One region of the Pseudocolwellia antarctica genome, then DNA from elsewhere that is predicted to be linked to it. Evidence: predicted binding sites of a transcription regulator. Region 1 holds the regulator's gene; the other holds the start of a gene.
The links. The regulator sigma-54, encoded in region 1, starts transcription at its own class of promoters, with help from an activator protein. The targets are predictions, from matches to a motif close to GTTGGCACGNNNNTNGNNT.
Positions count from the first base shown of each region.

Region 2: ACPUVN_RS17900 (TorF family putative porin) is a predicted target of sigma-54. The motif match lies at 10,307-10,325, and genes of this name have one in related genera.

Region 1 covers NZ_CP187926.1:4,261,534-4,276,759, reverse strand. The annotation lists gene ACPUVN_RS18545 (trypsin-like peptidase domain-containing protein) at 1-916, shown strand, start outside; gene murA (UDP-N-acetylglucosamine 1-carboxyvinyltransferase) at 1,068-2,327, opposite strand; gene ACPUVN_RS18535 (BolA family protein) at 2,351-2,608, opposite strand; gene ACPUVN_RS18530 (STAS domain-containing protein) at 2,656-2,955, opposite strand; gene ACPUVN_RS18525 (ABC transporter substrate-binding protein) at 2,955-3,653, opposite strand; gene mlaD (outer membrane lipid asymmetry maintenance protein MlaD) at 3,680-4,150, opposite strand; gene mlaE (lipid asymmetry maintenance ABC transporter permease subunit MlaE) at 4,195-4,971, opposite strand; gene mlaF (phospholipid ABC transporter ATP-binding protein MlaF) at 4,974-5,777, opposite strand; gene ACPUVN_RS18505 (calcium/sodium antiporter) at 6,093-7,067, shown strand; gene ACPUVN_RS18500 (KpsF/GutQ family sugar-phosphate isomerase) at 7,091-8,053, shown strand; gene kdsC (3-deoxy-manno-octulosonate-8-phosphatase KdsC) at 8,054-8,599, shown strand; gene lptC (LPS export ABC transporter periplasmic protein LptC) at 8,596-9,162, shown strand; gene lptA (lipopolysaccharide transport periplasmic protein LptA) at 9,128-9,679, shown strand; gene lptB (LPS export ABC transporter ATP-binding protein) at 9,683-10,414, shown strand; gene ACPUVN_RS18475 (RNA polymerase factor sigma-54) at 10,469-11,980, shown strand; gene hpf (ribosome hibernation promoting factor) at 12,014-12,301, shown strand; gene ptsN (PTS IIA-like nitrogen regulatory protein PtsN) at 12,335-12,787, shown strand; gene rapZ (RNase adapter RapZ) at 12,807-13,661, shown strand; gene ACPUVN_RS18455 (HPr family phosphocarrier protein) at 13,680-13,955, shown strand; gene mgtE (magnesium transporter) at 14,208-15,226, shown strand, end outside.
Region 2 covers NZ_CP187926.1:4,109,044-4,124,269, forward strand. The annotation lists gene ACPUVN_RS17845 (pilus assembly protein PilM) at 1-96, shown strand, start outside; gene ACPUVN_RS17850 (PilN domain-containing protein) at 84-665, shown strand; gene ACPUVN_RS17855 (type 4a pilus biogenesis protein PilO) at 668-1,270, shown strand; gene ACPUVN_RS17860 (pilus assembly protein PilP) at 1,282-1,800, shown strand; gene ACPUVN_RS17865 (type IV pilus secretin PilQ) at 1,800-3,878, shown strand; gene aroK (shikimate kinase AroK) at 4,028-4,546, shown strand; gene aroB (3-dehydroquinate synthase) at 4,561-5,625, shown strand; gene ACPUVN_RS17880 (SPOR domain-containing protein) at 5,666-7,099, shown strand; gene ACPUVN_RS17885 (Dam family site-specific DNA-(adenine-N6)-methyltransferase) at 7,147-7,986, shown strand; gene ACPUVN_RS17890 (DUF2970 domain-containing protein) at 8,003-8,203, opposite strand; gene msrA (peptide-methionine (S)-S-oxide reductase MsrA) at 8,630-9,220, opposite strand; gene ACPUVN_RS17900 (TorF family putative porin) at 9,595-10,263, opposite strand; gene rpe (ribulose-phosphate 3-epimerase) at 10,748-11,416, shown strand; gene trpS (tryptophan--tRNA ligase) at 11,477-12,481, shown strand; gene ACPUVN_RS17915 (FHA domain-containing protein) at 12,610-13,569, opposite strand; gene ACPUVN_RS17920 (S1 family peptidase) at 13,560-14,813, opposite strand.

The DNA.
Region 1 (15,226 bases):
GTCTTATGCCAAAGCCGTTCAAAGTGCAGGACCATCAGTTGTTAATATTTATTCTGAAGAAATTCAAACATCTCAAGGATATGGCAGAAAAGCATCAAGCAGCATTAGCTTAGGATCTGGCGTTATAATGGATAGCGCGGGTTATATTTTAACTAACTATCATGTTGTTCAAAATGCTAATTCAATCATTGTATTACTTCAAACAGGTCAATCTCTTTCTGCTGAGTTAATCGGCTTTGATATCTATACCGATTTAGCTGTATTGAAAGTGAATGCGATTAATCTACCTGTGATTCCTCAGCGTGAAGGGTTGATCTCTCGTGCAGGTGATGTTGTATTAGCGATAGGTAACCCTCTTAATTTAGGGCAAACCATTACACAAGGCATTATAAGTGCTACTGGGCGTAATGGCGGAGGTTTAAGTATTACGAGTTATTTAGAGTTCTTACAAATGGATGCTGCCATTAATGATGGTAACTCTGGTGGTGCATTAATTAACACTAATGGCGAGTTAGTGGGTATTAACTCACGTAAATTTATTGATGAAAAGCATAACATTCAAGGTATCTTCTTTGCCGTACCTTATAAACTTGCTCATAAAGTTATGCAGAAGATCATTGCAACAGGAAGAGTAACGCGCGGTTGGTTAGGTGTTTCTACAAACTCAACCAAAGCGGGTGAAAAAGGTATAACGATTGCAGCAATAGATACTAACAGCCCTGCTCAAAAATCGGGTCTTCTACCAGGTGATACCATTTTAAAAATAGCTGATACAGCAATAACATCAGTTGCTCAGGCGCTTGATCTTGTTGCTGAAACTATCCCTGGAACTTCATTAGTGTTTAATGTATCTCGTAAGAAGAAATTGATGGATATATCTGTATTGATTGAAGAGAAAGTTGATACATTTAATTAGGGGCTGTTGATATAAAAAAAGGATAAGAGTTTAAAAACTCATTATCCTTTATTAAGAACTGCTTATTAAGGATCCGTAATTAACGATCCTTCATTTAAATCCGCTAACACGTTTACTCTTAGCAGCGAGTAAACGTTATTAGCTAAAGCTATTAAACACTTATACGTTTTATGTCAGCACCTAGCTTTGTTAATTTATCTTCTATTTGCTGGTAACCACGATCAATGTGATAAATTCTGTCTACTTGTGTCTCAGTAGTCGCCACTAAACCCGCAATAACCAAACTCGCAGAAGCTCTTAAATCAGTAGCCATAACTTGCGCTCCCGTTAAAGTATCAACTCCACAACTTATCGCTGTGTTACCTTCTAATGAAATGTTTGCGCCCATTCTTTGTAACTCAGGAACGTGCATAAAACGATTTTCAAAAATAGTTTCGGTTGTTGTAGCAGTACCTTCAGCAATTGCATTTAGCGTAACAAACTGTGCTTGCATGTCTGTAGGGAAAGCAGGATGAGGTGCAGTACGAATATTTACGGCTGTAGGTCTTTTATTCATCGACAGCTCAATCCAATCATCTCCTGTTTCAATCTCAGCACCCGCTTCTTGCAGTTTACTAAGAACAGCATCTAATGCTTTAGGATCGGTATTCAAACACTTAACTTTACCTTGCGTGACGGCTGCAGCAACTAAAAAAGTTCCTGTTTCAATACGGTCAGGCATAACAGAGTAAGACGAACCTTTTAATTCAGGAACACCTTCAATCGTTAAGGTATCTGTACCAGCACCCATAACTTTTGCGCCCATAGAGTTTAAGCAATCAGCTAAATCTACAATTTCAGGTTCTCTTGCTGCATTCTCAATAATAGTTGTTCCATCAGCTAAAGCTGCGGCCATCATCAAGTTTTCAGTACCTGTTACACTTACGGTATCCATAAAAATAGTAGCGCCCGAAAGCTGCCCTTCATTTTTAGCATTAATGTAACCATTTTCTACATTAATGTCGGCTCCCATCAGTTTTAAACCATGAATATGAAGGTTCACAGGTCGAGCACCAATAGCACAACCACCAGGAAGAGAAACTTCAGCATGACCAAAACGTGCCAGTAAAGGTCCTAACACCAATATTGATGCTCGCATGGTTTTAACTAGCTCATACGACGCTTTACAGTGATCAATCGTACTGGCATCAATTAGAATAGAGTTATCATCAACCCATTTAGCTTTAGCGCCTAACTGATTAAGTAATTTAATCGTCGTTTCGATATCGTTCAGTTTAGGAACGTTATGAAAAGTGATAGGCGTTTTAGATAACAATGCTGACATTAAAATAGGTAATGCCGCATTCTTTGCACCCGAAATTGTTACTTCGCCGCGTAGTGGATTACCACCGTTTATTTTAAATGCGTCCAATATATTCTTCTTTTAAATTAAATTTATAGAGGGAGATTAAACATTTTTTCACGCTGCCATTCGGTCGTGGTAAATGTTTTTATAGTTACTGCGTGTATAGCACCTTCTTTAATTGCTTCTGACAAAGGCGAATAAATTGTTTGTTGTTTTTTAACTCGGCTTAATTCACCAAGAAAATCAGCAATTGCGATAACTTTACATTGAGAGCCGTCAAATTTCACATGAAGTTCATCAAGTTCAACTGCATCGTTTATTAATTTTTCTATATCTGAATTTTCCACAGGACTACCTTAAGTATGTAATTACACTACTGTTAATTACATTTTTATTAAATGTTGGTTGGAAGGAATAAATCAACCGCGCTTAGTTTTGCTAATTTTATCAAATCTTGCGGGATATTGTGAAAACTTATTTCTGACTTTGTTTTATTTGCGGCTTCTACTAGGCATAAAAGCCAAGCAAGACCTGCGGTATCAATTTTATTGATACCCGCTAAATCTATAACAACATTTTTATTATGAAATGCATGCAATGTTTTCTTCTCGAAAGCAACATCAATAGTAAAAATTGAAAGCTCACCTTGAAAAACGGCTATGTCATTTTCATAAGTCCAATCTACACTTGTCATTAATTAATTCCGTCTTTAAAAACGATATCTTTGCTGCTTTTTTCTATCAGCATTTCAGTCACGTGAGGTAAACCTTTCTGACGAATAATACTCGCTAATTCGGCTTGCTTACTATCAAGTAAACTTACACCCTCAGCAACCATATCGTAAGCTCTCCATTCGTTCGTTTTTTTGTTTTTACGTACTCTAAATGAAATATTAATAGGCTCGCGACCTGGTTCAAGTACCGCAGTATTCACAGACACAATCTTTTCATTTTTTAATGTTTTAGCTGGCTCAAATGTCACTTCTTGTTGTTTGTATAAGGTAAATACTTGTGCGTAAGAAGTAATTAAGTAATCTCTAAAAACAGGTACAAAAGCTTTACGTTCTTTCTCTGTTGTATTTTTAAAGTTTTTAGCGCCAATAACTTTATATGCTGAATATTTATAATCAATATACGGCATCAATTCTTCATTCACTATGTCTTTAAGTAAGTTAGGTTTTACTTGAATTGCAGACTGCTCATTAGCAAAGCGCTTAAATGTTTTTTCAGCTACTTTTCTGATCATCAAATACGGGTTCTTCTTATCAACACGTTCACTTGCTTCAGGTTGATTATAAATGCTTACCGATTTTGCAGCAGATATGTTTACATCATTAGCTATAGCTGATGTCGCGATAAATAATGGTAATACTGTTAAAAATTTCTTAATCATAATAAACCTACTCTTACTCTTTCGAGTTAATCGTCGCTTCCTTGGCCGAATAAAAACTGCCCTATAAGCTCTTCTAACACTAACGCAGGCTTGGTATCTTCAATAAAATCGCCTGGTGCTAATGTTGCTACTGATTCATCAATAAATCCTGGTAATAAACCTATGTATTGTTCACCCAATAAACCTGCCGTTAAAATTGACACTGAAGTCGCTTCAGAAAATTTATTGTATTGTGCGTCTAAATCTAGTGTTACTACAGGCGTATAATCTTCCGCATCTAATGCAATATTACTTACTCTACCAACAAGAACTCCGCCGACTTTTATTGGTGAACGTACTTTTAAGCCACCAATATTGTCAAACTTAGCATAAAGTTGGTAAGTTTCTCCGCTACCTGAAAGTCCGCTATTCGCAACCTTTAATGACAACATTAATAAAGCTGCGATACCTAGAGCTGCAAATAGTCCAACCATTACTTCAATTTTTTTAGACAACATGTCTTTCACCAACCAATAATAAAAATGTAAATTCGTTATGTTTACTAATTAGTAAACATCAATGCGGTTAATACAAAGTCTAACGCTAAAACTAATAACGACGACTGAACAACAGTTTCTGTTGTTGCTTTAGCTATACCTTCTGACGTAGGTATACATTCATACCCTTTATAAACAGCTATCCAAGTTACAACAAAAGCAAAACATAAACTTTTTATGATGCCATTCATTATATCTTTACTGAAATCTACTTGTGATTGCATAACAGACCAAAAAGTTCCGCCATCAACACCAAGCCAATCAACACCAACAAGATGGGCACCTAGAATACCGACAGCTGAAAATATAGCAGCTAATAAAGGTAAACTAATAAAACCCGCCCAAAATCTTGGCGCTATAACTCTTCTTAAAGGATCTATAGCCATCATTTCTAAGCTTGAAAGCTGTTCTGTTGCTTTCATTAAACCTATTTCTGCTGTTAATGCAGAGCCTGCTCTACCTGCGAATAAAAGCGCTGCAACTACAGGGCCTAATTCTCTTAATAAAGATAAAGCAACCATAGGTCCTAAGCTTGCTTCTGCACCATATCCAACAAGTATTGTGTAACCTTGTAAGGCCAACACCATACCAATGAATAATCCAGAAACCATAACAATAACTAAGGATAAAACACCAACCGCATAAAGTTGATTAATAAGTAATGGTGTACCCTTTTTAACATTAGGAATATGAACCAAAGCTGAACAAAGCAAAATAATTGCTTTACCAAGACCAATTAATCGATTGATAACCTTACGGCCAAGTAATTGAAATATATTCATGTTTACAGCTCCTTGCCAATTAATTCATCACGATAAGGAGGCGCAGCATAATGAAATGGTACAGGACCATCAGACTCACCTTTGATAAATTGTTGAACAAGAGGAGATGTTTGCGCTGAAATTTCTTCAGGTGTTCCTTGACCTATAATTTTTTGTTCTGCAATGATGTAAATATAGTCAGCAATGCTCATGACTTCTGGTACATCATGAGAAACTACTACAGACGTTAAGCCTAGGGCATCGTTTAAAGCACGAATAAGCCTTACAATAACGCCCATCGAGATAGGATCTTGCCCCGCAAAAGGTTCGTCAAACAGTATTAATTCAGGATCTAATGCAATGGCGCGTGCTAAAGCAGCTCTTCTTGCCATACCTCCTGATAATTCATTAGGATTAAGATGACGAGCACCACGTAAACCAACAGCTTCTAATTTCATTAGTACTATTTTTTCAATGAGGTGTTCTGATAAGTTAGTGTGTTCACGAATTGGGAAAGCAATGTTGTCATATACAGACATATCGGTAAATAAGGCACCACTTTGGAAAAGCATACTCATACTTTTACGTAATTCGTAAAGGTCATTTCTGGAAATTTTAGGAATATCCTGACCTTTAAACATGATACTACCTGACTGCGGTTTTAGTTGTCCGCCAATCAATCTGAGTAACGTTGTTTTACCTATACCACTTGGGCCCATAATGGCCGTTACTTTGCCTTTAGGAATGGATAAACTAATATCATCATAGATGACACGTTCATCGCGTCTAAACGACATGTTTTTAATATCAACAAGATTATCTGACATATTATTAATGGGCATCACAGTTAATTAGTTTAAATACATTAGAATTCTAACCCAGCGCAATAAATACTTCATTAGAAATTAATGATTAAATATGTTTATCACAGGTTTAAAAGCTCGTTGAAGTGTAAATAATTGTAAGACTATTACAGAGTATTTCTGTGCAACCTACTTTTGTTAAAAATACATTATCTCACATTTGCTTAAAAAATTGGCTAATCATTAAGCATTATTGGAATTTTTATCGCTGATTCGATAAAATTTCTTTTTATTTCCTCCTCAACCAGCGACAATTTACACAACTGATGGGAGTCGTTAATGTTTATACAAGTTTTAATTTTATTGGTCGCTCTAGTGGTGCTCGTTTGGAGTGCTGATAAATTCGTATTTGGAGCTTCTTCGCTTGCGAGAAATTTAGGTATTTCTCCAATGATAATTGGTTTAACTATTGTTGCTATGGGATCTTCTGCTCCTGAAATGATGGTTGCGGCAACTGCGTCTCTTCAAGGTAATCCAAATACCGCGATTGGTAACGCCATTGGATCAAACATTACCAACATTGCTCTCGTTTTAGGCATTACAGCTTTTATGCAGCCTCTCACGGTTTCTTCAAGTACGATTAAACGTGAAATCCCACTTATCTTAGCAGTTACTGCTTTAGCTTATTGGATGTTAGCTGATTATAACTTCAGCTTTATCGAAGGTTTGATTCTCATTGTAGGTTTTTTTGCTTACATCATTACCTTACTTGTTATCACCTTAAGAAGATCTAAAACAGCTCCAGTTGATGATCCTATGATTTTAGGCGCAGAGAGTGATGTTCCAGACCCTGTAAGTACAGGAATGTCTGTCGTTTGGTTAGTTATAGGTATGATATTACTACCTGTGAGTGCTTCTTATTTAATTGATTCCGCTGAATTTATTGCTAAATCCTTTGGAATTAGTGACCTAGTTATTGGTTTAACAATCGTAGCTATTGGTACAAGCCTACCTGAACTTGCGGCAAGCATTGCTAGTATCCTTAAAAAAGAGGATGATTTAGCCTTAGGTAATATTATTGGTTCAAACATATTTAATATTTTAGCTGTTTTATCACTTACCGGGCTTATCGCTCCAGGTGATATTGATGCTCACGCAGCAACACGAGATGCTCCGATTATGTTGGGCATAACGCTATTACTATTTGTTCTTTGTTTCAGTAGAAATCGCGGTAGCTTCAGGATAACTAGGCCAAAAGGTTTGCTATTACTCGGTATTTTCGTTGCTTATCAAATATTACTTTTCTCTCAATAAAATTAGATTAACGAGACTATCTCATGAAACAATTTAAACAGCTTGCTATCAATGTTATTGATATTGAAAAACAAGCTATTGAAGAAATCAAACAATACATAAACGACGAATTCGAACTAGCCTGCCAATTAATGTTTGATTGTAAAGGTAGAGTTATTGTTATTGGTATGGGGAAGTCTGGCCATATTGGTGGAAAAATAGCAGCTACGTTAGCTAGTACAGGGACACCTGCTTTTTTTGTTCATCCTGGAGAAGCCAGTCATGGTGATTTAGGCATGATCACACAAGATGATGTAGTATTAGCTATTTCTAATTCGGGTGAAACTGAAGAAGTGCTTTCAATAATGCCAGTGATCAAACGCATTGGCAGCAAGCTCATAGCGATGACAGGCAATAGTAATTCAACTCTCGCCAGCATTTCAGACACTCATGTATGTATTAAAATATCTAAAGAAGCTTGTCCATTAGGTTTAACACCAACATCAAGTACAACAGCAACCTTAGTCATGGGCGATGCTTTAGCTGTTGCTTTACTTAACGCTAGAGGTTTTACCGCTGACGATTTTGCCTTATCACATCCAGGTGGTAGTTTAGGCAAGCGATTATTACTTAGACTTTCTGATGTTATGCACACTGATGAGCGTGTTCCTGTTGTACAAAGCACAGCAAAAATTAAAGATGCATTAGTCGAAATGTCATTAAAAGGTTTAGGCATGACTGCTGTTGTTACTAATAATAAGCTTGTGGGGTTATTTACTGACGGTGATTTACGCAGAATACTAGATCAAAAAATAGATATTCATCAAGATGAAATTACGAGTGTAATGACAGAGAATCCTACGGTAGCCTCAGCCGATATGTTAGCAGCTGAAGCATTAAAGGTAATGGAAGACAAAAAAATTAATGGTCTTATTATCGTAGATGAGAACAACACGCCAATTGGCGCAATGAATATGCATGTACTTCTAAAATCAGGGATCATTTAAATGAATACACTTTATGGAAATGTTTCAGATGAAGTTCTAAACAAAGCCAAAAATATAAAACTTTTTATATGTGATATCGATGGTGTATTTTCAGATGGTCGCATCTATTTAGGAAATGACGGTGAAGAGTTAAAAGCCTTTCATACTAAAGATGGATACGGAATAAAAGCACTAGGAGCAAGCGGTGTTGATGTTGCTGTGATTACAGGGCGACAATCCAATATAGTGCAAACCAGAATGACAGCGCTGAACGTAAAACACATAGTTCAAGGTGAAGAAGATAAACTACCTGCGTTAAAAAACATTCTAAACAAACTAAATTTAAAACCTGAACAAGTTGCTTATATTGGCGACGATATGCCTGATTATGAATGTATGGCTTATATCGGGTTAAGTATTGCAGTCAATGATGCTCACCCTCAGATTTTACAATTAGCACATTACACCACCTTCACTCGTGGAGGTTTTGGTGCTGTTCGTGAAGTGTGTGATTTAATTATGCAAACTCAAAATACACTAGCTAATGCAACTGGCGCTAGTATATGAATAGGCTTTACACCACAGCTTTATTTGCTTTATTAGTAGCCTGCATTGCTTACGGTTTAATAGAATGGAAGCAATCACATCAACAAATAATAAAAACGATAGATACAGAATTAACGCCCGACTTTATTGCTGAATCATTAAAAAGTAACACTTTTAGTGAAACTGGAGCGCTTTCTCATATTATCGATGCACAAAGAATGGAACATTATTCGGGTATAGAAGTTACTCACTTTGAATTTCCGAGCTTGACCTTATACCCAGAAAATAAAGATGTTCCATGGAAAATTAGCTCAAAAGAAGGCACACTGTTTAAAAACAATCGTGTAAGCTTAAAAAATAGAGTGAAGTTAGAATCTACGGATCCTGATAGCTTAATACAGCAAATTCATGGAAAATCGATTGAATTAGACTTAAACACAAACATTATTAGCTCAGAACAAGCCATCGTTATTTTAGGTAATGGCTTTACCGTGTACGGTTCTGGATTAATTGTTGATATAAACACCAAACAGATGACATTAACTGAACATGTGCAAACTATTTACCAAAAAACTCAAAAGTAGCTTATTAATTCTCGTATTATCGTCTTTAGCTAGCTCTACAGCTTTAGCTAAAAAGCTCGATATAAATCAAGAATTAAGTATTGATGCCAGCAAACAATCAGCGGATCTAAAAAATAAAATTTTTAGTTACATCGATAATGTAGTTATCAAACAAGGCACCCTAATTATTAAGGCTGACTTAGTACAAGTGATCACCGATGTTGATACAGGTGAAAAAACCTATATAGCTAAAGGAAAGCCAGCAACGTTTGAGCAAACATTAGACGATGGCAAGCCGATTAACTTACAAGCCAACGAAATTAGATACGAACCTTCTTTAAATACTGTGGTTATTTCAGGTAATGCATTATTACAACAAGACGGTAGTGAAGTAAGTGGTAGCAAAATTACTTATAACGCAGAAACAGAATATGTGAATGCTGAAAGTAATGAGAATGACAAAGTGAAAACAGTTATTCAGCCAAAAACTAAAACCAAAATAAACACAGACAAACCACTCGTTGAGGATATTCAATAAAGCATGGCTACCTCTACTCTAATTGCAAAAGGTTTGGCTAAATCATACAAAAGCCGTAAAGTTGTAAAAAATGTTGGCTTAACCGTTAACGCGGGTCAAATTGTTGGCTTACTCGGCCCAAATGGCGCAGGTAAAACAACCTCTTTTTACATGATTGTAGGTCTTGTACCTAACGATGAAGGCTCTATTGTTCTTAATGATGAAGATGTCACCTTATTACCTATGCATGAACGTGCTAGAAAAGGTATTGGTTACCTTCCTCAAGAAGCTTCAATTTTCAGAAAACTTAGCGTTTATGACAACATCATGGCCATTTTACAAACGCAAAAAGCTTTAAACCAAGTTGAACGCGAAGCAAAGTTAGAGCACTTACTAGAAGAGTTTAATATAGGCCACATAAAAGACAATTTAGGTATGAGTTTATCGGGTGGTGAGCGTCGCAGAGTAGAAATTGCACGAGCATTAGCCGCAGACCCTAAGTTTATATTATTAGATGAACCTTTTGCGGGTGTCGACCCTATCTCTGTAGGTGATATTAAAAAGATTATTCTACACTTAAAAGAACGAGGCATCGGCATACTCATAACAGACCATAATGTTCGTGAAACACTTGATGTATGTGAACATGCCTATATTGTAAGTCATGGTGAATTAATCGCAGAAGGTAATGCTGATGAGATACTTTCAAATCAACATGTAAGAGATGTATACCTTGGCGAACAATTTACGCTATAGTTATCAATAAGTATCAATAATGTTTATATGATTAATAGGATAAATAATACGTAGATGCGCCCTTCTTTACAACTCCGTATAGGACAACATCTAACGATGACACCTCAGTTGCAACAAGCAATAAAGTTGCTGCAACTATCAACGTTAGATTTACAACAGGAAATTCAAGAAGCTTTGGAGAATAACCCGTTGCTTGAAGTTGATGAGAGTTCCCCTAACTCTCAGGATAGTTCCGTTAATAATTTAGAAGATGCATTCTCTGCAAACGCAAAAGCGGATACAGATAAAGGCAGCACTGACGGTTCAGAAGACTCTACTCCCTCTATTGATGAAATATCAACGACTGAAGCGATGAGCAATACCGACATCCCCGAAGAACTTAATATAGATACCACATGGGATGAAAGCTACAGCGCAGGTATTTCTAATACAGGTAGTATTAGCTCTCCTTCTGAAGATTATACCTATCAAGGTGAAACCAAAGATTCTCTACAAGATCATCTTTTGTGGCAAATGGAACTAACTCCTTTTAGTGATACCGATAAAACCATCGCCATAGCCATTATTGAAGCTATTGATGAGTCAGGATACCTAACGGTTTCTTGTGAAGACATTCTCGATTGTGTTGGTATTGAAGATCTTGAATTAGACGAAGTTCAAGCCGTACTAAAACGTATTAATGTTTTTGATCCTGTAGGTGTAGGTGCACGTTCTGTTGCTGATTGTTTACTGATACAACTTAATCAATTTGATACCGCTACACCTTGGCTTAAAGAAAGTAAACAAGTTGTAAAAGAGCATATAGATTTATTAGGTAATAGAGATTACCGTCAATTAATGCGTAAAACGCGTTTAAAAGAAGATCAACTACGCGAAGTATTACGCTTAATTCAATCATTAGATCCTCGTCCTGGCGACAGTGTTGTTAAAAGTGATGAACAATACGTGATCCCTGATGTTTCCGTTGAAAAGAAAAATGGTCGCTGGGTAGTAGAATTAAACCCAGACACAGCACCTAAGCTTTCTGTAAATCAACAGTATGCATCGATGAGCCGCTCAATGAAGTCATCAAACGATACACAATATATACGTTCTAACTTGCAAGAAGCTAAATGGTTTATTAAAAGTTTAGAAAGTAGGAACGATACATTATTAAAAGTGTCAAATTGTATAGTGCAGCGTCAACAGGGCTTTTTTGAACATGGTCCTGAATCCATGAGACCTATGGTTTTAAATGACATTGCTGAAGCAGTAGATATGCATGAATCAACAATTTCTCGCGTAACTACTCAAAAGTACATGCATACCCCAAGAGGGATTTTTGAACTTAAATACTTTTTCTCAAGCCATGTAAGCACTGATAATGGTGGTGACTGTTCTTCTACAGCAATAAGAGAGCTTATTAAGAAACTTGTTGCCGCAGAAATTCCAGCAAAACCATTAAGTGATAACAAAATGGCAGAAATCCTTGCTGAGCAAGGTATCAAAGTCGCGCGTCGTACTGTCGCGAAATATAGAGAGTCATTATCAATACCGCCGTCGAATCAACGTAAGAGCTTAATATAATTTTCCAATATGACTAAAAGAGGACGTTAACTTATGCAAATAAACCTAACAGGCCACCATGTAGATATCACTAACTCTTTACGCGAATATGTTAATACGAAATTTTTAAGGCTAGAACGACATATTGATCAAATTAATAATGTATATGTAGTATTAACAGTTGAGAAAATAAACCAAATTGCTGAAGCAACTGTTCATTTAAAAGGTACAGAAGTTCATGCAACGGCAGACAATCAAGATATGTACGCTTCAATCGATGCTTTAATTGAAAAGTTAGATCGTCAAATTTTGAAGTACAAAGGCAAAACCGCAACCCATTAACTCAGTAGAATAAAGTAGGCTTTAGAAGTAATTATGACTTTGCAAGATATCTTATTACCAGATTGCACATGTTGTGCAATTTCTGGTTCTAGCAAGAAACGAATTTTAGACCAAATTTGCACCATAGCCTCCGACAAAATTTCTGAGCATAGTCCGTACGAGTTATTAGAAAGTTTAGTGTCTAGAGAAAAACTAGGCTCTACAGGAATTGGCAATGGCATTGCAATCCCTCATGGGCGACTGGCAAATGCTAAGTCTGTGGTTGCTGTTGTCGTAACTACTGAAACACCTATTGACTTTGACGCGATAGACAATAAACCTGTCGATATTTTTATTGCCCTATTTGTTCCCGAAGATGCTTGTAAAGAGCACTTAACGACTTTACAAAGTATTGCTAAGTTATTCGGCAATAAGCAAATAGCTAAGCAAGTTAGAAAGTGTCAAAGTAATGAAGAATTGTTCAAGCTTATCCAACAAAACACATAAAAAAGGATCGAACAGCTCAATGAAGTTAATTATCGTAAGTGGACGTTCAGGTTCAGGAAAATCAGTAGCCTTAAGAGTACTAGAAGATTTAGGTTACTATTGTGTTGATAATATCCCTGTAAATTTATTGCCTGCACTCGTGCATACCGTGATCAACGATTACGAAAATGTAGCGGTAAGTATTGATGTTCGTAATTTACCTAACAATCCTCAAGATGTTTCCGAAATATTAGATTACCTACCGAATACCGTTGATTTAAACATTTTATATCTGGATGCTGACGACAGTGATCTTATAAGACGCTTCAGTGAAACCAGAAGATTACATCCGCTAATTAAAAAGAATATAGCGCTTGATCAAGCGATTGCATTAGAGAAGAAGTTACTCGAGCCTATTTCAACACGTACAGGGCTTTATATTAATACTAGCCAACTATCTCCTCATCAGCTTGCCGATTTAGTCAGAGAAAGAATTCTCGGTAAAAAGTCAGGTTCTATGGTGGTAGTATTTGAATCTTTTGGTTTTAAGCATGGCGTACCACAAGATGCTGACTATGTATTTGATGCACGGTTCTTACCTAATCCTTTTTGGGATAAAGAACTAAAAACTTATACTGGATTAGATCAGCCAGTTAAAGACTTTCTTTCTAGCCAACCTATCGTTACTAAGTTTATTTGGCAAATTAATAGCTTTATGATGACATGGTTACCTCATTTAGAGCGTAATAACCGCAGCTATGTAACCATAGCAATTGGCTGTACTGGTGGTAAACATCGCTCAGTTTATATTGCAGAACTGTTGGCTAACAATTTAAGAAAAGAACGTGAAGACGTACAATCTCGTCACCGAGACATCACCATATCAAGTACATAAAATAAGAAAAACAACATTATGATCACATGCGAAAAAACACTTATTATCAGCAACAAACTTGGTTTACATGCAAGAGCAGCAACAAAGCTTGCTCAACTATGTCAAAAGTTCGATGCATCAGTTACTGTTTCGTTAAACGATAACTCTGCTGATGCCAGTAGTATTATGGGATTAATGTTGCTTGCAGGTAGCCAAGGAAAAAGCGTTACCGTAGTCACTGAAGGTGTTGATGCTAAAGCCGCTATTGATAGTATTTGTCAGTTATTCTCAGACAAGTTTGATGAAGAAGAATAATACTTATTATTTATACACCTAGCGCCAAATTCAATCATACCAACATAAAGAAAAAAGCTGATAAAACAATTGAGTTAGGATAGAATATTTATTATCAGTAGCCCCTAATACAGTCATATCCGATACAAATAACACGTACTATTTAATATTAATTTCATATAAATAGTTCAAAATTGATAATCGCAGACTTTACTTCAACTGAACTCAAATTACGGGCTGAGCATACCCACCTAATTCGTACATGAAGGGTTTATGGCAGAAATAGCAGAACAAGAATATAACCAACAAAGACTCCTCGAAGTTAATGCCGCTCTCAGCAGTGGTATGTTTGTGCATGTTCGAAAACTGCTACAGAAGATGCCAGCCTATGATCTAGCCCTTATTCTAGAATCATCACCACCAAAAACTCGTGCTATTTTATGGCAACTTATCGATAACGATAATCATGGTGATGTACTTGAAGAACTAAACGAAGAAGTACGTAAAGGCATACTTAAAAGTATGCGTCCTGAGAAGCTTGCTGCTCTTGCAGAAGGCATGGATGTAGATGATGTTGCTGAAGTATTAAGAACACTACCAGATAGTGCTTATCAAAATGTACTAAGCTCGATGGACTCGCAAGATAGAAGTCGAGTTGAAAAAGCCCTGTCTTATGAAGAAGACACAGCTGGCGGTATCATGAACACAGATACCATCACTATCCGCCCAGATGTTTCAGTCGATGTAGTATTAAGATACTTACGTTTAAAAGGTAAATTACCTGAATCCACCGATTCATTTTATGTGGTTGATCGACATAACAAATTCATAGGTTCAGTTTCATTATCTGTGATCATTACCGCAAAGCCTGATGTTATTATATTAACTTTAGTTAACGACGAGATTGAAGCGGTAAACGTTACAATGCGAGAAACTGAAGTTGCACAATTATTTGAAAGATATGATTGGTTTTCTGCACCCGTTATCGATAAAAAAGGTCATCTATTAGGTCGTATAACCATAGATGATGTTATTGATATAATTCGTGAAGAAGCAGAACATTCTATGATGAGTATGGCGGGTTTAGATGATGAAGCCGATACTTTCGCTCCTGTTTTAAAAAGTACACAACAACGCTCTATCTGGCTAGGTGTTAACTTAATCACCGCATTACTCGCGGTAGCCGTTACCAGTATGTTTGAAGGAATACTTGCCCAATTAGCTATTTTAGCTGTATTGAACTCCCTTGTACCTAGTATGGGTGGTGTAGCGGGTAATCAAACCTTAACACT
Region 2 (15,226 bases), 150 kb from region 1:
GATGACATTGATATGGTTAAGTTAGAAAGCATAGCACCTAAATTCATGGTTGCAGCTGGGTTAGCATTAAGGAGCTTTAGTTCATGGCACATATAAATCTACTCCCATGGCGTGAAGAAGCTGAAAAAGCAAAGCAAAAAGAGTTCTTCTCGATACTTGCACTAGTTGCAATTGTCTCTTTTGCTATTGTTTTCTCTATTAGCCAATATTTCCAAGCTAAAATAGATGGACAAAATACACGTAATGAATATTTAAAGAATGAGATAAAAATATTAGATATTCGTATTGCTGAAATCAAAACACTAGATGAAAAGAAAAAAGAACTTGAACAACGCATGAGTGTAGTTGAACAACTCCAACGTAGCCGTAATGTAGGTACTCAAGTCTTAAATGAAATAGCTAAAATAATTCCTAATGGTATTTATCTAACACATTTGAAGAAAGTAAATAATACTCTAGAATTAGAAGGTAAAAGCGAATCAAACAATCATTTAGCAAATATGATCAGAGAAATAGAAAGGTCTGACTTGTTCATTGATGCGGTACTCGAATCGATTACATCGAAAGATGCTGAGAGTAAGTTATTAAGTGATTTTAAAATGAGAGTGTCGATAAAAGGTTTGAAGTCATCTGAGCAAACCAAATCAGCTCAGGGAGGACGCTAAACATGCAATTAGATTTTTCTCAGTTTGATGGTTTAGAGCTGGACAATGTAGGTGAATGGCCAGTTTTACCTAAAATAGTACTCACTATTTTTATTAGTATTGTAGTGCTTGTTTTAGGTTATATCGGTTTAGTCAGCGACAGAATCGATACCTTAAAAAATGTACAAACCCAAGAGTTAACTTTACGTGACGATTATCGTGCTAAATATCATGTCGCCGCTAATTTAGAACTTTTTCAGGAACAAATGAAAGAGGCTGAAAATTTATTTGCAAAGCAACTAAAAAGTTTACCAGAAAGTCATGAGACTCCTGGTTTATTGGATGACATAACTTTCGTCGGTACTACAAGCGGATTAGATTTTGCAAAACTTAACTGGCAACCTGAAATTACGAAAGAAATTTATATTGAGCTTCCTATTGATATTGAAGTTCAAGGCTTTTATCACGAGTTTGGTAACTTTGTTAGTAAGATCGCAGGTTTACCACGGATAGTTACATTGCATGACTTCGATATAGAATTTCCTCCGGCTCCTTTTGAAGCAGATGATTTTCTCATATTAAAACTACAAGCAAAAACATATCGTTATAGAGAGGCTGAAGAATGAAAAAATTAGCTTTGCTATTACCATTTGTATTATCTGGTTGTTTTGATGATACAAATGAAATAAGAGCCTATATTGCAGATGTTCAAGAAACGACGACAAGTCGTATTGAACCTATGCCAGAAGTTCCTGTTTTTCATCATTATGATTATGAAGCTCAGAATATGCGTAGCCCTTTTGACTTACCACAACCTGAAGCGATTCAAGAAAAATTACAACAAACCTCTGGATGTTTAAGTCCAGACCCACGTCGTAGAAAACAACCACTTGAAAAATTTTCGATTAGTGATTTGACAATGCGAGGCACACTAGGTGAGTTAGGTATTACTTGGGGACTTGTGGAAGCATCTGATTTTACTTTACATCGTATTTCAATTGGTGGGTATGTTGGTTTGTATAATGGAAAAATTACCGCAGTAAATCAGAAATCGGTTTCTGTTACTGAATTAATTCCTGATGGTGCAGGTTGTTGGGTAGAAAGAGAAACGGTTATCACAATGTCAGAATCGGATTCAAAGGGGCAAAGGAAGTAATGTTGCTATTAAATAAAATGAATAAAAATAATTCTTATAAAATGTTAAACATAAAATACTTCATTTCTGGGTTAATGTGTTTATTTTCTACATTTGCAATGTCTTCTAGTTTAACTGGCGTTAAATATAATACGATGCAAAATGAAGAGATAAAATTAACTTTTATCTTGTCAGAAAATCTTAGTATTCAGCCAAAAGTAAAGACTTCGATGAGTCCAGCGAATATTGCACTTACTTTTGATGCAGATAGTTTCGATCTACAACTTCAAGAAACTATAGTGGAACATGCAGGGGTTAATAATATTACCGTGCAAAAACGCTCTGGAAAAGTTGTTGCGACTATTCATATGGATCAATTATCTGTATTTGATGTTTCTCAAGTAGATAATGAGTTTTCCTTAGTATTAAATAAAGGCCTGAAAAACTCTTCTGTTTCGCAGTTACCTGATATAGGTAAAGACTTTATTAATAATGTTTTATCTTTAGACTTCAGGAAAGGTCAGAATAACGAAGCTCAAGTTTTGGTTAACCTTGAAGACAGTATGGTTGCCGTAGATGTAAGTGATAAATTAGGTAAGCTATATGTTGAGTTTCATAATACTGAAATCTCAGAAGACTTATTATATCAACTAGACGTAACCGATTTCGGTACCCTTGTTACAAATATTGAAACTTTTAAAGAGGGTCGAAATGCGCGTTTAGTGATAGATATTAATGGGGAATTCACATTTAAACACCAACAATTAAATAACTTATTTTCATTAACTGTTGCTGAAAAAATTAAAGTACCAGGTTATTTAGGTGAAAGTGATGACTTTTCAGGCAAAGCTATATCTCTTAACTTCCAAGACATTCCAGTAAGAACAGTTTTACAAATTATTGCCGACTATAATGGTTTTAACCTTGTTACTAGCGACACGGTTGCAGGTAGCATTACTTTACGACTAGATGGTGTTCCTTGGGATCAAGCTTTAGATATTATCCTTAAAGTTAAAGGTCTTGATAAGCGTATGGAAGGTAATATCTTAATGGTAGCGCCGAGCGACGAACTAGCCGCACGTGAAGCTCGTGATTTGCAAGCATTGCAGCAAGTTGAAGAGTTAGCTCCTTTATATTCTGAATACGTTCAAGTGAATTACGCTAAAGCAAGTGAATTAGCAGATCTTGTTAAAACTGAAGACAATAGTATTTTATCTGACCGCGGTAGTGTGAGTGTTGACGAAAGAACGAATACATTGTTAATTCGTGATACAGCAAAAAGTATTGAAGATATCAGAAGAATGGTAACGGTTCTTGATATACCTATTCGTCAGGTGATAATTGAAGCTCGTATGGTTACTGTTGTTGATAGTATTGATGAAGAGTTAGGTATACGTTGGGGTGTTACAAATACTGACGGCGAATATGGTAGCGCAGCTACTATAGATGCTCTTGATGATGGTAATGGTTTAACTCAATCGCCGGTTGGAACAGGTAAAGTGCCAGATTTAGCAGACAGATTAAATGTGAATTTACCTGTAACCACTACTGGTGCAGCTAGCCTTGCATTTCAGGTTGCTAGATTAGCAAATGGTACGATATTAGATTTGGAGTTAAGCGCTCTAGAAAGTGAAAACAAAGGTGAGGTTATAGCTAGCCCACGTATTACTACTTCAAATCAAAAAGAAGCTTATATTGAGCAAGGTGTAGAAATACCTTACCAAGAAGCAGCTTCAAGTGGTGCTACATCTGTTTCATTTAAAAAAGCAGTATTGAGCTTAACAGTAACTCCTCATATAACTCCGGATGACCGTATTATTTTAGACTTAATTGTTTCTCAAGATACAAGAGGTGAGGAAACAGTCTCAGGTCCATCAATTAATACTCAACGCATCGGCACTCAAGTATTAGTTAATAATGCTGAGACAATCGTGTTAGGTGGTATTTATGAACAATCACTTATTACAAGTGTTTCAAAAGTACCTGTGCTTGGAGATGTACCATATTTTGGTTGGTTATTTAGAAATACTAGCAATGTTAGCGAGAAAAAAGAGCTATTAATCTTTGTTACACCCCGCATAGTAACAGAGCGTTTATAACTATTTTGCAGTAAGTGAGGACTTTCGTCCTCACTTACTTGCATTTTACATAGAAGAATTGCGATAATTGCGCCCTTGAGTTTTCGTTGGGGGTTTCCAGATATACCCTATTTTACATAATTGATATTTAATGAGTTAAAGTTAGTCTAATGGCAGAGAAACGTAATATTTTCCTTGTGGGCCCTATGGGCGCCGGTAAAAGTACCATTGGTAGAGAGTTAGCAGATAGATTGCATCTAGATTTTTTTGATTCAGATCAAGAGATTGAACGTCGTACAGGCGCAGATATTGCTTGGGTGTTTGACCTAGAAGGCGAAGAAGGTTTCCGTTTAAGGGAAGAGTCTGTCATTGAAGATCTAACCGAAAAGCAAGGTATTGTTCTTGCTACAGGTGGTGGATCAGTTATTAGTGCACAAGTACGAAACCGTCTATCCGCTCGTGGTATCGTTGTTTATTTAGAAACAACGATAGATAAACAAGTCGCACGCACCCAAAGAGATAGAAAACGTCCACTACTTCAAACTGAAGAAGAGCCTCGTACAGTACTAGAGAATCTAGCTGTTGAGCGTAACCCTTTATATGAAGAGATTGCTGACGTTATTGTACAAACAGATGATCAAAGTGCCAAAGTTGTTGCTCATAAAATAATGGAGCGCTTAGACTTCTAAGTTGTATTTAAGTCATGACAACTCTTCATGTTGAGTTAGATACACGAAGTTATCCGATATATATAGATCAAGGGTTACTAGAAACTAGTGATCTTATTTCTAAACATATCCGTGGTACTCGAGTTTGTATTGTATCTAATACTGTTGTTCAGCCTCTGTATTTATCAGCATTAAAAAATACGTTAAAAGATTTTGATGTTGATGAAGTGATTTTACCTGATGGTGAATCAGAAAAAAGCCTGTCAAATTTTGATGTCATAATGTCACATCTACTTTCTAGTGCACACGGTAGAGATTCAACTCTTATTGCATTAGGTGGTGGTGTTATTGGTGATATTACAGGTTTTGCTGCAGCGTGTTATCAACGTGGGATAGACTTCATTCAAATTCCAACAACATTACTTTCACAAGTAGACTCGTCTGTTGGTGGTAAAACTGCTGTTAATCATCCTTTGGGTAAAAACATGATTGGTGCTTTTTACCAACCTAAAGCTGTTTTTATCGATATCAATTCATTAACAACTTTGCCTAAGCGTGAATTTAACGCAGGTATGGCAGAAGTTATTAAATATGGCATCTTAGGTGATTACGAATTTTTTGTTTGGTTAGAAAATAACATAGACGCAATTAATTCAGGTGAACCAGCTATATTGAGCAAGATGATAGAAACATGTTGTCAGCTAAAAGCTGATATTGTTTCTGCTGATGAAAAAGAGGGCGGAATAAGAGCTCTTCTTAATCTAGGTCATACCTTTGGGCATGCAATTGAAGCAGATCAAGGTTATGGAAAATGGTTACACGGCGAAGCTGTTGCTACTGGTATGGTACTTGCTGCTAAACTAGCAGTTAAGCTAAATTTACTTAATGTGTCAGATTTACGACGCATTGAAACGCTAATTGAAGCTTTTGATTTACCATTAGATGCACCAAGTAATATGGGGTTCGAAGAATTTATCTGTCATATGAAACGTGATAAGAAAAATTTAGCGGGTAAATTAAGATTCATCATACCAACAGCAATTGGTAAATCAGAAATCCGTGACGACATTGCAGAGGACCTTCTAAAAGAGATACTGTAAATTTGGTCGTGTACTAGCCAACATTTTTTAAGAGAAAAGTATGTCTACAATTGAACGCACAGAAATGAAGCCAAATTTGCGTGAAAGTGTTACAGCAATTAGTGCTAATGCACGTATAGACTACATATTACGATTCTCGAAACACGCAGTGTTAGTTATAGACGATGATCCAGAAGTTTACACCAATGTTGGTAATGAATTCCTGGGCTCATTATCGCAAGATAATAACGCTGCTTTTGTCTCACTCTCTTCAAAACTAAATGATATTCAAATTCGTTGTCGAATCATCGAACAACTATTTGGAAATACCTTATTCGATCCCGAACAACCACTCTCTGTAAACGTAATTAAGTTAGCTGAAGCTAAAAACGAAGCAATCACCATTGTTATTTCTAATGTTGAATACCTTTCATTACAGTTATCCCATGAATTATGTCAATTAGCGGAAATTGCGAAAAAACTAAATAAAACGATCAATGTTTTACTTCTAGGTAAAGTTCAAGCGGGAATCAATCTATCTGGAAATAAACATCTATTTGAAAATAAAATATCAATATTGTTAGCAGCTAATGGTCAGCTAATCAGCTGGAATGCATCAATACTTAAAAACAAAAAGAACAAAGGCAGAATACAAAACACTCTAATTACTTTAGCTATCGTCGTGCTCATGTGTTCTTTAGGTTTTATGTTCTACTCTAGTGGTTTTAATAGTAACGATATCCTTGATGATGCTGAATCCATTCAAGGTAAAGCAGCTAACAAGAACGAATATAAAAAAGCCTTTGTACAAACTAATAAGATTGGAGATGGTAATACATTAGCTGAAGAGCAAGAATTAAAGCCAGCTATAGCAACAGCTAAAGAAGTTTTTCAATTTCTCATAAATGAAAAGACACTCGTCATAAATGAATCAATAGATGTAGCTGAAAACACTCAGAAAGCAATTGTTGAAGAAGGTACTGATATAGTTATCCAACCTGAAAGTATTGGAAATACAGAGAGTGAAGTGGTAGACACAATCGGAAATAAGTCTAAAGCTGAAGTTAGAACATTCGCTACTTTGGAAGAAACTGATATACCTGAAATTAAACAATCTGCTAGCAAGCCTAAAATCGAAGTATTGAAGATACAAAAAACATTGACAGAAAGTGAAAATATACCACTCGATATTAGTAAAAATTCAGAATATTACCAAAGCTACATAGAAGGTTATGTGATTCAACTTGCTAGTTTTGCAAAACTTGATGGCTACAAAGCATTTTTAAATACACATATAAACAACCCCTTTCATGGCTATGCTAGAGAAGTTAATGGTAAATTTTCTTATATAGTGACCACCCATGTTTATAAGTCAATTCCACAGGCCAAAGCAGCAATCAAGGTGTTATCTCCTGAACTTCGAGACCGTGGACCATGGATAAAGTCAATTCAAGCAGTGAATAATGAAATCAACCTATATAATCAGTCACGATAATTAGTTACAATCCAGCCTCTTAGAAAGTGTTAACCATAAAAAGTTAGATGAAAATTAAACATAGAGCGTTTCTCAAATGGGCAGGTGGTAAATACACACTGTCTGACACCATCAATAAATTATTACCCGATGGTAAACGCTTAATTGAGCCGTTTATTGGCGCAGGTTCTATTTTCTTAAATACAGATTATGATGAATATATTCTTAATGATATCAACGCTGATCTCATTAACCTTTATAAAATCGTCCAACAAACACCTATCAAATTTATTGAAGATGCAGCGCGCTTATTCAATCAGCAACATAATGATCCCGATGTTTATTACGGCTTGCGAAAAGAGTTTAATGAAACAACGGATAAATACTACCGCTCGCTTCTGTTTTTGTATATGAACAGACACGGTTATAACGGACTGTGCCGTTATAACAAGTCAGGTGGTTACAATGTGCCTTTTGGTAAGTATAAAAAGCCTTATTTTCCTCGTGAAGAGCTCGAGTACTTTTCAGAGAAGTCAGAAAAAGCCACATTCATATGCCAAGGCTATCGTAGTGTTATAGATAACGCACAAGATGGCGATGTTATTTATTGTGATCCGCCGTATGTACCTTTAAGTACTACAGCTAGTTTTACCAGTTATTCAGGAAATGGCTTTGGTTTAGATGAACAAGCTGATTTAGCTAATGCTGCTGAAGAGATCATTAATAAAGTTAAAACGAGTGTTCTCATTAGTAATCACGATACGATTTGGACAAGAAAAATTTATGAGCACGCGCATAAAATTAAATCTATTCAAGTAGCACGTACTATAAGTCAGAAAGGCGGTGAACGTAAAAAAGCAGCAGAGTTGTTAGCTTTGTATCATTTACCTAAATCTAAAAAGCTTTAAGATTAACAATTAAAGGTTAAAGCAAAACAAAAGATACAATAACCAGTAGTACAGTTATAAATAAAACCACACCAATAACACCCGCAATAACAAAGTGACTAAATTTTCCCTGTGAGAAATCTCGTTTCCTATTGGCTTCACTTTGTACTCCAATAAAGGCAGCTCCTACACTCTTTGCTGTATCTTTAAAGCTATTCTCGTTGTTTTTATTGCTCATAAGTACATCCGTTGTTTATAGATACTTCAGAGTAAAGCAAAGATAGGCGAAAAAAAAGCCTAAATATTTATTTAATATCAGCTCTTTTTAATATTTATGAATAGAAATTACATCTAAGTCACTGATGTTAATTATTGAATTTTTTCTTACAGGTAATAAATGATTAAACGAACTAATAAATCTAACATGAAGTTTTTAGAGTTGTGGTACTGAATGTTTAATTTCAGGTAGATTTAAAGAGGTGCAATTAAAGTATTTATGAATCGAAGGTGGTTATTCTTTCTGTGCTTTTAATAAAGCTAATAGTTCGAATGAAAACTATAGAAACCTTTGTTGATATTATTTTGATTTTGTCTGAAATGATTATTAATCCTTACCTAAAGAAATTAGGTAAGGTAGGTATAGATAGTCTTAATAAATTTTACTTTAATGTGTAGATCTATCTCCCCAAATTTCATTCAAACGTTTATCTCGACCACAGTTCCAACGGTAAGCATTATAACGTATTGGATTGTTTTTATAGAAATCTTGGTGATAACTTTCTTTACCTTTTATTGGGTAAAAAATACTACTGTTTAATATAGGAGTTACAACCGTTTGATCAGGGAACTCATTTATAACTAATGCTTTAGATTTTTCTGCTAGAGCCCTTTCTTCCTCATTGGCAACAAAAATAGCACTTAAGTAGCTTGAGCCTTTATCACAAAATTGACCGCGAGCATCAAAAGGATCGATGTTAACCCAATAATGATTGAGTATATCCTGATAGCTTAATTTTTCTGGATTATAGGTTATTTCTACGGCTTCATAATGACCACTATGATCACCTTGATAGGTTGGGTTTTTTACTTCACCGCCTGTAAAACCTGAAATCACCTTAGTTACACCAGGTAATTTTTCGAAGTCAGATTCCATACACCAAAAACAGCCGCCAGCTAAAACAGCTTTATCTGCACTCGCTAAAGATGAGTACAAAAGTATTGATGTTGATAAAACTAAGCCAAGTATTTTTTTCATAAAAACCTCTATCTGGGTAATAAACCAATATTCATCTAATAAAGAAAAGACCCGTTGTGAGGATGTTTTATTTCAATTAATAATGTATTTAACGATGGAGTAATGATTTTTGATTGATGAATTCAACCTTAAATGAAGTGGATCAGTCTATTCTTGATTTTATAAGGTATAAAAATGAAAAATATTTAGTCGGAGTAGCAACATCAAACAATAAGAGTAGCTATTTCATTTTCTGCGTATATTGAAAGCTATTCTTGTTATTTTTTCACCCAAAAGTGTATCCATTACTTATCGATGATTTAGAGTTAGAGAAAAATAGGCGAAAAAAAAAACCTAAATAAAAATTTAGGTTTTTAGTACTTAATTAGATTTGATTATAAATCAATATCTACAGCGTAAGAAAGGTATACGCTTGTGTTTGTGTTTTCGTGCTTGTTAACACCAAAAGTAAAATTGTTTTTAGACAGACTTACACCTAAATCGTAACCATCATATACATTACCTTCATCATATGAAGATTCAGTATCGTAATAACCGGCATGAAAGCCAACTTCCAGACCTTCAACATCAAGGGCATAATCAGCTGTGTAATAAATGTCATCAGCAAAATCTTCATCCCACTCAGCGTGAGCTAAAACAGACACACCAAATGAAAATGCATCAATTCCTACAGAAGCATAAATCTCACCGAAATCAGAATCACCAGTAGATGCTATTGAGCTATCGTAACCGTAAAAGATATAGCCAAAATCATAGCTTATTCCATCAACTTCAAAGCCGTAACCAGCATATAAATCAACTTCAGCAGCACCACCACCTAGGCTTGAAGCCCAAGTACCTACATAAAATCCAGAATCCGCTGCATAATCAATACCGCCTGATATTGCTGCTTCATCGCCTGTTTGACTGATACCGCGCCAAATGTAGTTTGATGAAGCTGCTACGTTTGCTGATAATCCTTCAACTGCTGAAGCTTGAGTAGAAACAAGTGCTGAAGTCGCTAAAGTAGCGCTTAATGCGATAGATACGATTGTTTTTTTCATGTTTAGTTCTCTCTATTATTTTATTAAATGTTTCCTTGATATAAAGCAATTTGGTTGCCAAAAATAAAATATATTTATTTTACTTAAATATCAGTGCTTTATTATGTTTTGTTAACATTTATATAACTTTTTCTTTAGTATTTGTTTGGTTTTGGTGCGTATCTAAACATAGTTGCGCACCATTTGGGTGCGATGTTTATAAATATTCTAATAAAGAGAATAAAGATTCTAAATTGATAAGGTTTTGTTTGATTTATTCATATTTGACATGGTCGATAGTGCGTTTCACAAGGAAATATATGTAATATATCGACATGAATTGATGAAAACGAAGCAGAGAAGTTTTTAGTATTAATCATTAAAAAAAGTATAATTTATAATTACTCACCTAAACAGAGTAATAAGTCGATAATAATATTTTCTATAATGGAAAATATTGCAGCTTTGTTATAAAGTAGCGCAGATTTTATTTGCAGGATTACCTATGTCTTTTTTAATTGCACCTTCTATTTTATCTGCTGACTTTGCTCGTTTGGGCGATGACGTTCAAGCTGTTTTAGATGCTGGGGCTGATGTTATTCATTTCGATGTAATGGATAATCATTTTGTTCCTAATTTGAGCTTTGGTCCTATGATTTGTGAATCATTAAGAGCTTTTGGTATAAAAGCTCCTATTGATGTTCACCTTATGATCAAGCCAGTTGATAGTTTAATTCCTTCGTTTGCAAAAGCGGGTGCAGACATTATAACGTTTCACCCTGAAGCAACTGACCATGTTGATAGAACACTACAACTGATTAAAGATTTAGGCTGTAAGGCGGGCATTGTTTTAAACCCTGCTACATCGTTAAGTTGTTTAGATTACATTATGGATAAAGTCGACGTTATTTTATTAATGTCAGTCAATCCAGGTTTTGGTGGTCAAAGCTTTATACCAACCACAATAGAAAAAATTAAACATGTTAAGGCTAAAATCACTGAGAGCGCAAGAGATATAAGACTTGAAGTTGATGGTGGCGTTAACAGTGAAAATATTGCTGAAATTGCAGCTGCAGGTGCAGATATGTTTGTTGCAGGTAGTGCTATATTTTCACAACCAGATTACAAAGTTGCTATTGATGAATTAAGAAAAGAATTATCTAGCATTAGCTAAAGCTGAATCCAGCATATAAACAATGTTCAAAAACCAATTAAAAATTATTAAAGGAAAATCATGAGTAAACCTATTGTATTAAGTGGCTGCCAACCGTCAGGTGAATTAACTATTGGTAATTATTTAGGAGCTTTAAAGCAGTGGGTTAACATGCAAGACAGCCACGAATGTTTTTATATGCTTGTTGATCAACATGCGATCACTGTTCGTCCTGATCCTGAAGCATTACGTAAAGCGACACTTGATGGCTTAGCTTTGTACTTAGCTTGTGGTGTAGATCCTGAAAAAAGTACTATTTTCATTCAATCTCACGTGCCAGAACATGCTCAGTTAAGTTGGGTGTTAAATTGTTACACCCAAATGGGTGAATTGAATCGTATGACTCAATATAAAGACAAGTCGCAAAAATCTGAAGCACATATGAATTCAGGCTTATTTACTTACCCAGTACTCATGGCTGCAGACATCTTGTTATATAAAGCAGATACCGTGCCTGTAGGCGATGATCAAAAACAGCATTTAGAACTTGCTCGCGATATAGCAACACGTTTTAACAATATTCATGGTGAAGTGTTTACCGTTCCCGATCCGTATATTCCTGAATTTGGTGCACGTGTAATGAGCCTACAAGAACCAACTAAGAAAATGTCAAAGTCAGACAATAATCCTAGTAACTTTATTGGTTTACTTGAAGATCCTAAGAAAATTTCTAAGAAAATTAAACGTGCAATGACAGATTCAGACGAGCAAGCAAATATCTATTTCGATGTAGCTGAGAAGCCAGGTGTGTCTAACTTATTGTCATTGCTATCTTGTTGTACAGGTAAAACGGTTGAGTCTTTAGTACCAGAATATACTGATAAAATGTATGGTCACCTTAAGGGTGACGTTGCAGAAGCTGTTGTAGCGCTTTTAGAGCCAATTCAAGAGAAGTATCATCAATACCGTAACGACCAAGCCTTTTTAGATTCTGTTATGCGTCAAGGTGCTGAGAAAGCTTCAGCTCATGCCCAAAAAGTACTTAAGTCTGTATACGAAGCGGTTGGTTTTATTCCTCGCCCATAGTAAAAATTGGTTATATATTCTGATATCAGAATAAGTAAACGCAATAAATAAAACGCCCTCTAAATATAAATTTAGAGGGCGTTTTAGTTTTTTAAGGTAATCGAATAACTCAATTTATATTATGCTGATTATTCTTCATCAATCTCTTTTTTCGCATTTTCAAATAACTTAGCGCTGTCTTTAATAAACTCATCAACACTTGTACTAGGCGTTATATTAAATATTGGTGTCATCAATGTAGCATCGTATTTCGGACGCGTACTAAACTCAGGCTTCTTACTTAATTCAATTAAGGCAGTACCACCAAATAACAAACCTGTTAAAGCGGCTGAAATGATTAAACGACGACGCTCAGAGGTATGAAAACCAATACTTAGGTTAAACCAAAACAAGCAGAAAGCTAAAGCAATAGGCACGGCTGACACTAACCACATTAATGGCCATTGGCTTGATACATTAAATTGCACAAAACGTTGGATAATATCACTTACCCACATCAAGTTAAAAAACACGAAACTTATGCCCAGCTGGCTGGCTATACGAGCGTCATGTTTTGTTAGGTGAGATACTATTGAAATAATGGCTGGCCATAAAGCAAACATCAGCGCCATACTTATTGTAGGAACAAACAGTTGGGTGAAGGATACTTCAGTACCGTGGTTTAAATAAAATAAAAAGCCAGTAATAACCGCAAACAAAGCAATACTACACACAAGAGTAATTGGGTGACGTGCGATATCAATCAAGTTTTCGAAAGGGCTGAAGCTTGTACTAGCTTCAACGGGGTGATCAGGAAAAAACACGCGTATTTGACTTTTACCTAATGAAATAACATCGCCAGATTTAACAATATGCTGTTTTATTATCGATTTACTATTTTCTATAAAACTACCATTCACGGTATTTGAATCAGATACAATCCAGTCTTCGCCATTGTAATTAAAATTCAAATGTTCAGCACAAACATGAGGATCAGAAACAATAATATCGTTTTGATAGCCTCTACCAATGGTTATCGATGTTTGAGAAAACTTGTGTCTGCCTAAAAGCTTATGACCCTTGCTGATTTCTTCAATGATTATTTCCATGTTACAGACTCCATAAACTTCTTAGAAAATGCCATGGCAGAATCTTGCGTAACACCAGCAATGGTAAAGTGACTTAATAGTGCTTGATCGTTTTTATCAATAGAGGCAGCTAGATACAGAATATCGAATAAGCCAGAAAAGTCCTTATAAGCTCTGGTACAGAAAACAGCTTTGTTTTTCATTCCTTGATGCGAAGGCATCACAATATCGTGCTGGCACTGATATTCAGTCACATCTTCTTTATTTGCTTCGTTAGCGGGACCAGCTCTTTTAATGCGTTGTTCATATAAAGTATAGAATTTAGTATCACTCAACTCTTTAGCCTGCATATACCTGAATTCCATTTCCAGAATACCGGTAAAAAAATGTGAAGACAGGTAAGTGTTTTCTTCTAAAGTACAATGTGCAACAGCGGCTGAAATAAGTGCATCAGCTTTATCAGCATTCGAGTCTCCCCAGCATCTAATAAAAGGTACATCTATCGTTGGAATTAAGCTCTCACCTAACTGTTTTAACTGCCATTCATTCGCTAAAATACTCGACATGAGCTTTTCTTGGTTCTTAGTAAGCTGAGCTAGCATTTGTTGTTCAATACTTACAGGTTCGTCTATTTTATATGATGCAAAAAGTGATAATAGTTTATCGTGTGGTACTAAAAAACCTATTTGATTTCCTGACGTTGCTACATTAATCCCTACCACTTTGGTTTGAGCATTTACAACCGGACCACCACTCATTCCTGAGTTAACTGAACCGGTAAAATGAATGCGGTCATTAAAAGATTCTTTCTTTAAACCATTGTAGGTACCGGGTACTACAATCATGCCTAAATCGTGAGGGTTACCTAAAGAAAATAGTTCTTCACCTTTAGTGGGGGTTGTGTCTGAAATTTCGAAAAAAGGCATCTCACGAGTAACTTCACGTTTTACTAATGCTAAATCGTTAATTACCTCAACACTTTTAAGTTCGAGTGCGCCTTTATTACCTTTGTTATCTAAGTATTCAATTTTGTATTTACTAGGATGACGAGCATAGCCGGAAATTACATGATAATTGGTTGCGATAAGTCCATCGCTGGTGACTTGAAAACCTGAACCAATAGATGATTTTTCACCACTGGCTTTATCAATAAGTCTAATTTGGTATAGAGAGGGAGCGAGTTGTTTAAAAATTGCTTCTGCTTGTTCTGTTGCATTACAAATACTACTTGTTGCTATTAATAGTAAGGCGATAATACCTTTCATTTAGAATCCTTATCGTTAAATACTTTTCTATTGTGCCACTGTTAAATGAATTGTCATTAAATATCATTGGGTTTGTTGAACTTCCGCTATCAAAATTTATGCGAATTAAAGCTTAATCGAAGTAAGCCATATCTAGCTGAGTATTTTATGCCAATACTAGTATAAACTCTTGAAACATCAACTGAACCTAGAGGAACTGAATAATTCAGTTAAGAAAATTAACGTTGAATGAGCAATATTTAGAAGGATCATTATCCAATGTTACGCTTTAATGTAAATACGCACTTATAAAATCTTACAAAATAACAGCCAAAGCCTTATAGAACTCAATATCAAGTGAGCTTGAGTGACTGATATTGGGCTGTTGCAAATTGATACAATATCGAATTAGTTAAAGATAGCGGTTAAATGGT